DNA from 3 places in the Vallitalea pronyensis genome. Region 3 is predicted to be linked to each of the others. Evidence: predicted binding sites of a transcription regulator. Region 3 holds the regulator's gene; each other region holds the start of a gene.
What was found. Region 3 encodes NrdR, which represses ribonucleotide reductase genes. Its sites were predicted from a motif close to CACAANATNTTGTG; they were not measured.

Region 1: the regulator NrdR is predicted to act here: its motif matches at 1,014-1,027, upstream of HZI73_RS21100 (ribonucleoside triphosphate reductase).
Region 2: the regulator NrdR is predicted to act here: its motif matches at 2,179-2,192, upstream of nrdJ (ribonucleoside-triphosphate reductase, adenosylcobalamin-dependent).

Annotation. Positions count from the first base shown of each region.
Region 1 covers NZ_CP058649.1:5,072,013-5,075,310, reverse strand. Annotated here, with positions in the region: gene hflX (GTPase HflX) at 1-965, shown strand, start outside; gene HZI73_RS21100 (ribonucleoside triphosphate reductase) at 1,273-3,298, shown strand, end outside.
Region 2 covers NZ_CP058649.1:3,628,880-3,632,177, reverse strand. Annotated here, with positions in the region: gene nrdJ (ribonucleoside-triphosphate reductase, adenosylcobalamin-dependent) at 1-1,912, opposite strand, end outside; gene HZI73_RS15315 (GNAT family N-acetyltransferase) at 2,388-2,930, shown strand; gene HZI73_RS15310 (ABC transporter permease) at 3,139-3,298, shown strand, end outside.
Region 3 covers NZ_CP058649.1:3,198,354-3,201,651, forward strand. Annotated here, with positions in the region: gene sigG (RNA polymerase sporulation sigma factor SigG) at 148-924, shown strand; gene HZI73_RS13360 (YlmC/YmxH family sporulation protein) at 965-1,228, shown strand; gene nrdR (transcriptional regulator NrdR) at 1,480-1,935, shown strand; gene HZI73_RS13370 (YifB family Mg chelatase-like AAA ATPase) at 2,249-3,298, shown strand, end outside.

The sequences.
Region 1 (3,298 bases), 1.9 Mb from region 3:
TAGATTGTAAAGTCATCGATCGAACCATGTTGATTCTTGATATATTTGCCAAGCATGCCCATACGCGAGAAGGTATTATTCAAGTAGAACTTGCTCAGTTGCAGTATCGAAGCTCCCGGTTAATTGGTCTTGGAACATCTTTATCAAGACTGGGTGGCGGCATTGGTACAAGAGGTCCAGGTGAGAAAAAATTGGAAACGGACCGGCGACATATTAGAAAAAGGATGTCCCAACTGCGTAAAGAGTTATCCGAGGTAAAACATCACCGTGACCTTATTCGTCAGCGAAGAAAGAAACAAGGCAAGCTGCGCATCGCCATTGTGGGTTACACCAATGCAGGGAAATCCACTTTAATTAATGCTTTAACAGATGCTGATGTGTTATCAGAGGATAAGTTATTTGCCACACTAGATCCAACCACCAGACAACTGGTGTTACCCAATGGTACAGAGGTTTTTATGACCGATACGGTTGGTTTTATTCGTAAATTACCTCATCATCTGATAAAAGCCTTTCATTCAACCTTAGAAGAGGCAGTTGTAGCAGATATGTTATTGCATATCGTGGATACATCCAATGAGCAGGCAGAAAAGCATATTCAAGTTGTCTATGAAACTTTAGATAGATTAGGTGCAACAGGAAAACCTGTTATCACAGCCTTTAATAAAATGGATCAATGTGCAGAAAAGTACCTAACCGATGACAAAGCTTTTAAAACGGTGGAGATTTCAGCCAAAGAAGGTACAGGTCTTGACACATTGTTAGAGGCTATAGAAAAAAAGATTCAAGAAGATAAGATGTTATTAAAATCCACCATACCCTATGCTCAAGGTACATTACTGAATCAAATTCGTACTAATGGGCAAATTGTTCATGAATCTTATGAAAATGATGGGACTTACATTGAAGCTTATGTTGATGAACGGTTATATGGTGAATGGAAGAAAGTCATGGAGCTTTCATGAGTGTTTTTCTCTGAAAGACATGGTTTGTTGTAGGGAATAAAAAAATACCACAATATATTGTGTCAATAGGTAATTTTAAAAATACAATATGCTGTGGTATTTTGTAAGGCTAATGGGTTGAATTTTGTAGAAAAATGGATAAAAAGCCTTATAAATTATTTTTTTATAGGTACTTTAGACTAAAAGAAAAACACCATATGTTGTGTTTTGCTATGAGCATAACACATTATATAGTGTTTTTTATATTGACCCTGTTGGTGAATTGTGGTATATTATTAGTAATTGCCAATAGAGAGGAGCACAATGCATGTTTGAGGTTGTAAAACGAGACGGAAAGGTTAGTCAGTTCAATTTAGGTAAGATTAAGGAAGCCATCACAAAGGCATTCCGAGCTACAGATAAGGTATTTACGGACGACATATTAGACATTTTGGTATTGAGAGTAACATCCGATTTTCAGAGTAAAATTGAAGAAAACAAGATTACCGTTGAGGATATTCAAGATAGTGTTGAAAATACCCTTGAACAAACGGGATATACGGATGTAGCAAAGGCTTATATCTTATACCGTAAGCAAAGAGAAAAGATTCGTAACATGAAATCTACCATATTGGATTACAAAGACATTGTCAACAGCTATGTGAAAGAAGAAGATTGGCGTGTGAAGGAAAATTCTACCGTTACATATTCTGTTGGAGGACTTATCTTACATAATTCAGGTGCAATAACAGCTAATTATTGGTTATCAGAAATTTATGATGGGGAAATTGCAAAAGCCCATCGTAATGGAGATTTACATATTCATGACTTATCCATGTTAACAGGCTACTGTGCAGGTTGGTCATTAAAACAGTTAATAGAAGAAGGTTTAGGTGGCATACCTGGTAAGATTACATCAGCACCAGCAAGCCATTTATCAACACTCTGTAATCAAATGGTTAACTTCTTAGGTATTATGCAGAATGAATGGGCAGGGGCACAAGCTTTTTCATCTTTTGACACCTATTTAGCACCATTTGTCAAAGTGGATAATCTTTCTTATAAAGAGACAAAACAATGTATTCAATCCTTTGTGTTCGGTGTGAATACACCTAGTCGTTGGGGAACACAATCACCCTTTTCTAATATTACTTTGGATTGGATGGTACCAGATGATTTAGCCCATTTACCAGCCATTGTATCGGGTGTAGAGCAAGACTTTACATTCGGTGATTGTCAAGCAGAGATGGATATGATTAACAAGGCATTTATTGAGATTATGATTGAAGGTGATGCCAATGGTCGTGGTTTCCAATATCCAATTCCAACGTATTCCATTACAAAAGATTTTAATTGGGATGAAACAGAAAATAATAAACTCTTATTTGAAATGACAGCAAAATACGGTACACCATATTTCAGCAATTACGTTAACAGTGATATGGAACCAAGTGATATTCGAAGTATGTGTTGTCGTCTACGTCTTGATTTAAGAGAATTACGCAAGAAACAAGGCGGTTTTTTTGGCTCAGGTGAAAGCACAGGTTCTGTTGGGGTTGTAACCATCAACATGCCTCGGATTGCTTATTTATCCCATAATGAGGAAGAATTCTACGAGCGTCTTGATCATATGATGGATATATCTGCTCGTTCATTGAAAATAAAAAGAGATGTAATCACCAAATTATTGAAGGAAGGCCTATACCCTTATACTAAAAAGTACCTTGGTAGTTTCAGCAGCCATTTTTCAACCATTGGCTTAGTGGGTATGAATGAAGCTACACGTAATGCTAAGTGGTTACAACAAGATTTAACAGATGATAAAGCCAGAGCTTTTGCTCTTGATGTGCTGGACCATATGCGTAATCGCTTATCGGATTATCAAGAATTATATGGTGATCTCTATAACTTAGAAGCCACACCAGCTGAGTCAACCAGCTATCGCTTAGCAAAACATGATAAAAAGCGTTACAATGATATCCAATCGGCTGCAAGTGAAGGGGAAACACCTTATTACACAAACAGTACGCATTTACCAGTTAGTTATACCGTGGATGTTTTTGATGCCCTTGATTTACAGGATGAGTTCCAAAACAAATATACATCAGGTACAGTATTCCATGCCTTCTTAGGTGAGAAATTACCCGATTGGAAAGCAGCAGCTAACCTTGTACGCACCATAGCAGAGAATTACACATTGCCTTATTATACCATGTCACCAACTTACTCCGTGTGCAAAACCCATGGTTATATTGCAGGTGAAGTGTATACCTGTCCGGATTGCGGAGAAGTAGCCGAAGTTTACAGTCGTATAACAGGGTATTATCGTCCAGTACAGCATTGGAATGATGGCA
Region 2 (3,298 bases), 430 kb from region 3:
GTTCCTCGCACACTTTAACAAGAGGGTCGTCACTGTTAATACGTACGCGACGAATGTAGTAAGGTGAGTGGGAATAATGAACACCGCTTGATACAGTAGGTAATTGACTTAATGTACCTTCCGGTTTCACCGTTGTTACCAGTAAAGGTATATTTTCTCCAATTTCATTAGCATAATCCTTAGCAGCCATTTTAGCAATGGTACGTAATTCACGTAGCAGCTTTCCTTGCTCTTTTTTGGATAGGGCTGTAGCGTTCACCAGGTCCTGCCATCCTGTAAGGGAACAGCCTAGAAGCTTGTCACGTTTTTGAATATAATTCCAACGGGGAATTTCAAGGTCTGTGCAAGTCATACGGTAACCGGCTCGAGCAGATAGCTTTTGAGCTTCAAATAAGCCATCAAAATCAAGGGTATTATCGTCTTTCACAAAGGCAAAGACATTGATGGTTGTCAGGTTGCATAGGCCTTTTGAATCAAGAAGGATTTCACCACAAGGATTGACACCATTCATATTTGGTCGACGCTTGAGTCCGGCAGATTCATTAACCCAGCCCGGTTCACCAGAATAGCGCATTTGCTCTATTTGCCAATGAAGCTGTTCTCTTGATGGTTTTTCTCGATAGTAAATGGAATTATTACTCATTTGACGGTGAATAATGTCTTCATCCACAATCCATTGACCGTCAATCTGTTTATAGAGATGACTTTTAGCTTCAATAGCTTCCTTGTCATCTGGGTCAACAAGTACGATTTCAGCGGTCCTACGAACACCACCAACAACCACATTTTCACCAACGATGTTAGCGATATCCAAACAATCAATGGGTAAGAGTTTCACATAATCTTCGTTGTTTAAAACACCCCGTTTTTTAATGATGCTGGTTATTTTAATAAACATGTTTTTAAGACTCTGATGTCCACTTGCTGTTCCTCCGAATGTCTTAAGCTTTTCACCTTTTGGTCTTACGTGATTATAATTAATGATCACGGTATTGATTTTGCGGTATTCATTGCTATATAATACTTTCAGGTAGAAGTCAAGTGCTTGAACCCATCCTTCCTTGCTATCCCCAATAATAATTTTAACCGTGTTATTATGACTGAATTCCAAGCTTGTACTATCTTCTCTAAGGTGCATAGGTGTTGGTGTATAGTCTTCATGAATAATATCAAAACTTGTGCGTATCTTAGGCAAGCGGTTAACATCATCTTTTAAAATACGGATACCCACACCGGAACCAATCATGAGCATATAAAACAAGTCTTTAAAGCTGTCAAAATCATCAATAACGGTAAAGGAGCAGTTATAATTGGACATGGGATAATTTTTTGCTACATCTGTGTTACCCACCCAGAAAGTTCTACCAGATAAAAACTGTCTTAAGTGAAAGATGTTATCGTATAGTTTTTCTGCTTCTGCTTTCGTAGTAGGGACAAGACTACAGTTATATTCAACAGCCCGTCGAACAGTTTCCCACCAATATTCACGACGTTTTTCATCGGATAACCATCTTGAATACGTACGATAATAAACGAAATTTCCTAATTGTTTCATAGGGTTGGGACGATGTTTATAGCGGCTGATAAATTCATGGGATAACAAACGGCCATCTGTGCGTTTTTTACGACGGTCTCTATTTTTATCACGCTCATAACGATAAAGGATATACCGTTTTGCAGCATCTTTTCTTGGGGATTCCATGAGCATTTCTTCAACAAGGTCTTGAATATCTTCAACAGATATCTGGTGCTCATAAGTGCGTAATGTAGCTTCCACACGTTCGCCAATGGTTTTCGCCAGGTCTGAGTCAACATCTGCTTTTGTTTCTGCCATGGATAAGCTAATGGCCGTTATAATCTTATTCACATCAAAATTGACAATTGACCCGTTTCTTTTAAGTACTTTTAACATAGTTCCATTCCTTTCACTTGAGGCACGAAAAGTGTTGTCATAAGTTCTCGTGTCTTATAGATTTTGTTTAATCCTATGTATGAGATAAATCTATGCATAAATATACGCTGATAGATTACATGGAGTACATAATCACTACTTTATAAAAAACATCTTGTGTTTAGAAATCACTATATTTGACACACTTAGTAGGTAAATTGTCCTGATGTGTGATGCATATAGTGAGTATGAACATACATGATGTAGTAGTTTGGTTCTTGAGATAACACAATATATTGTATCAGCAATTGTAATAGGTGTCAATAAAACAAGACTATAGTACCAGTTTTATTATTGGATGCTTATTTGCTATTAATAAGTATTATCCTTCAGGCATTTTTGTAGACATGTGTTTTCCAATCTGATAAACTAAATAGAAGAATCCTCTAACTAAAGGGGTGCTATCCGCGCATGTAAGACAAAGGGGGAAAAGGATATGATCTATTATACGAATGATGATATACAAATTAGAGATATCAAAGATGAGGATGTTGTTACATTATTTGCATGGTGGATTGATCAGGAAATCAATCGGTTTGATCCTCGTCCCATACCTCATAATAGCCCATCGCTTTTAAAGGAGTGTAAGACTTACTGCCGTATGTTTTCTCATGAAGTGATGAATAAGAATAAACGGTTGAACCGGTATCGGTATTTTATAATAACGAACACAGAAGATCGCCCCATTGGTTTTATTAACCTCTTTGGGTTTGATAAAGAAAAGAATCAAGCAGAAATGGGGATAGTCATAGGGGATAGAACCTATTGGCGAAAGGGCATCGCTTATAAAAGTTGTCAAATTGTTTTGGAATACTTATTCACAGAAGGCGGATTTCAGCGCATTCATATTGAAACCAGTGAAAAAAATAAGCCTGCAAGACAGTTATTTCATAAGTTGGGGTTCAAATTCTGTGAAGATTACGTAGACCATGGTTATACATGGACTGTTATGGATAAAAAGAAAGAACCTTCATCCTAACTGTACTGTAGTAAGATAATAGGAAAGAAGCTATCTGCTGAGATAGCTTCTTTTTATGACTGCATTTTATGGTTAGCGATACCTCATGTAACACATATATCAAGATATTTTTGAAAATAAATAACATAATTTCCCATAATCAACCCATAATTCCAACTAGAATTATTTGGTAAGATGAAGCTATTCTTGAAAGGGAGGTTTATCACGCATGTATTTTATTAAAAGAGCATTAAAATACATAAAAAACAAAAAAGGCAAGACGTTTTTGCTAGGAATTATCTTTTTAATCATTGCTAATTTTGTTCTAGCGGGTTTATTGGTATATGATGCTACTGTAAAAGCCCAAGAGCAAACACGTATCAGCATAG
Region 3 (3,298 bases):
AAGAAAAATTGACAATTTGTCATGTTGGTTAACACCCAATCAATCGAAACAGAACATGTTGCTCAGGTATCATCATGAAAGGATAAGTGGAGATGAAAATTAATATTCCGCGGATTCATATGACTAAATGATTACTGGAGGTAGCGTATGGCATTAAACAAAGTTGAAATATGTGGTGTTAACACATCCAAATTACCTATATTAAAAAATGATGAAAAGAAAGTGTTGTTTGATAAGATTCTTGATGGGGATCTAGAAGCAAGAGATGCTTACATTCATGGTAATTTGAGACTTGTTTTAAGTGTTATTCAACGATTTAGTAACTCAGGGGAAATGGTAGATGATTTATTCCAAGTGGGTTGTGTCGGACTCATTAAAGCAATAGATAATTTTGATATAACTCAAAATGTTAAGTTTTCAACGTATGCCGTACCAATGATAATTGGGGAAATAAGACGTTATCTAAGAGATAATAATAGTATTCGTGTCAGCAGATCTCTAAGAGATACAGCGTATAAAGCCCTTCAAGCCAAAGAAAGACTCTTAAGACAAAATAATAAAGAACCCACCATTATGGAGATTTCAAAAGAGTTAGACATGAAAAAAGAAGATGTTGTATTTGCTCTAGATGCAATACAAGACCCTGTATCATTATTTGAACCCGTCTATAACGATGGCGGTGACTCCTTATATATAATGGACCAAGTGAGCGATAAGAAAAACAAAGAAGAGACATGGGTAAGGTCCATTGCTCTTGGTGAAGCCATGAAGAAACTTCCACGAAGAGAGTATAATATACTAAAGCTAAGATTTTTTGAAGGTAAGACACAGATGGAAGTAGCCAGTGAAATCAGTATTTCACAAGCACAAGTTTCACGTTTGGAAAAATCAGCTATAAGGCATATGAAACGATATCTAAATTAGTGAATCCGTATATAAGGACTGCTCTAGGGGGAAATAATAGATGGTTAGAATATATGATATGAAGCAGAAAGAAGTTATTAATTCGGGTGATGGTATTCGATTGGGATTCATCAGCGATGTAGAGGTGGACTTAGATGAAGGAAAGTTACTCAAAATAATTGTTCCAGGACCAGCCAAATTATTTGGCATGTTCGGTAGAGGCAAAGAATATCAAGTGCCTTGGGACAGTATTAAAAAAATCGGTGAAGATATTATTCTAGTGGATGTAGATGTTGAAAAATCTTTAGTTGATTCGGAGTATTAGAGGGTTAATCTCTCCACCAATATAAGTTAAACAAAGAATAATTGTCAGAATAGGTTATGTTTTTTATTGACCTTTTCTGACTTTTATTTTATAATGGGACTATTAAAAAAATGGCACAATTCTATTCAGTGAATATGTTAAACGTTATGAAAAAATCATACCTATATTATATGGATACAGGGTTTAGTGTTCGTTTGGGAGAGTAACAAGTCAATGAGTAATGATTATTTAATAAAGTGGGGAGATATAGCATGAGATGTCCGTTTTGTCATGAAGATAATACGAAGGTTGTTGATTCAAGACCTTCAGATGAGAATAATTTAATACGAAGAAGAAGACAATGTGAAGCTTGTGGAAAACGTTTTACAACATATGAAAAGATTGAAACCATTCCATTGGTAGTCATTAAAAAGGATAAGACAAGAGAGCCCTATAATCGAAATAAGATTATGAACGGTGTTGTCAGGTCATGTCATAAAAGACCTGTTTCAATGAAAGAAATAGAAGCTTTAGTGGATGAAATAGAAAATAGCCTATACAATTCATTAAAGAAAGAAATAAAGAGTAAACTAATCGGAGAAAAAGTCATGGAAAAACTCAAACATCTGGATGAAGTGGCCTATGTTCGATTTGCTTCCATTTACCGTGAATTCAAAGATATTAACACTTTTATGGACGAGTTGAAGAAGATTCTGAAAGATAAATAGGTGTTGACCTATATAAATGTTGTTATTTAATTAACAAAAAATGGTGTTTTACTAACAAAACCATATAACATACGAATACTCTTTTATGTTGTTGCTTTGCTAGTCAAGGGGATGAACAGTTTTGAAGGTATAAGGATGTTGTATGGTTTTTATGTTAATAAACTCCTATAATTCGTCATTATTTCCCATAAAAACAAATTTTTTATTAATAATGTGACTATTTTATGATATACTAATCAAAATAGCTAAATGATAAAAAGTAATCTAAAATCTAGAAAAGGATAAAGATTTAGACGGACTAGGGGGAAATAGCATGTTTAGACGAGTATATAGCGCGGCTATTATGGGAATAGATGGCTATGTGGTAGGTGTGGAGGTGGATCTTTCCAATGGGTTTCCCAAATTAGATTTAGTGGGGTTGCCTGATTCGGCTGTGAAGGAATCGGTGGAGAGGGTACGTACATCCATTAATAACTCTGATTATGAATTTCCATGTAAAAGAATTACGGTTAATCTGGCACCTGCTGACGTTAGAAAAGAAGGTCCTGCATTTGATTTGCCCATTGCAATAGGTATTCTAGCTTGCATGGAATTAGTGGAAGAAAAGGCATTAGAAAAAACACTTATTCTTGGAGAACTATCCCTTAATGGAGAGATACAGAAAATTAACGGTATATTGCCAATTGTTTATTGTGCGTTTAAAAATGGATTTAAAAGATGCATTATACCTGCTGAAAATGTAGAAGAAGGAGCAGTTGTTGAAGGAATAGATATTATTGGGGTTAGCCATCTGAAGGAAGTCGTTAAACTGCTTAATCAAGATGTGAAAATTGAACCAACAAAAATAGATGTAAACAGATTATTTATAAATTCTGAAAAGAATCAACCTACCATAGATTTCAGTGATATAAAAGGACAAGAGAATGTAAGACGGGCTCTGGAGATTGCAGCAGCAGGGGCGCATAATATATTAATGATTGGTCCACCGGGGTCAGGAAAAACCATGATGGCCAAGCGATTACCTACAATATTACCAGACTTGACTTTTGAAGAAAGTATTGAAATTACAAAAATCTATAGTGTTGCAGGATTGTTAAAAAAAGGTCAAGCCCTTATAACAAAAAGACCTTTTCGCTCGCCACATCATACCATATCCAATTCTGCTTTAACAGGTGGTGGGCGAATTCCAAAACCAGGTGAAATAAGTCTATCCCATCATGGTGTGCTCTTTTTGGATGAGATGCCAGAGTTTAGTAAGAATGTATTAGAAGTGATGCGACAACCATTAGAAGATGGGGAAGTAACCATATCAAGAGTGAATGCTACCCTTACTTATCCGGCTAATTTTATGTTGGTTTCAAGT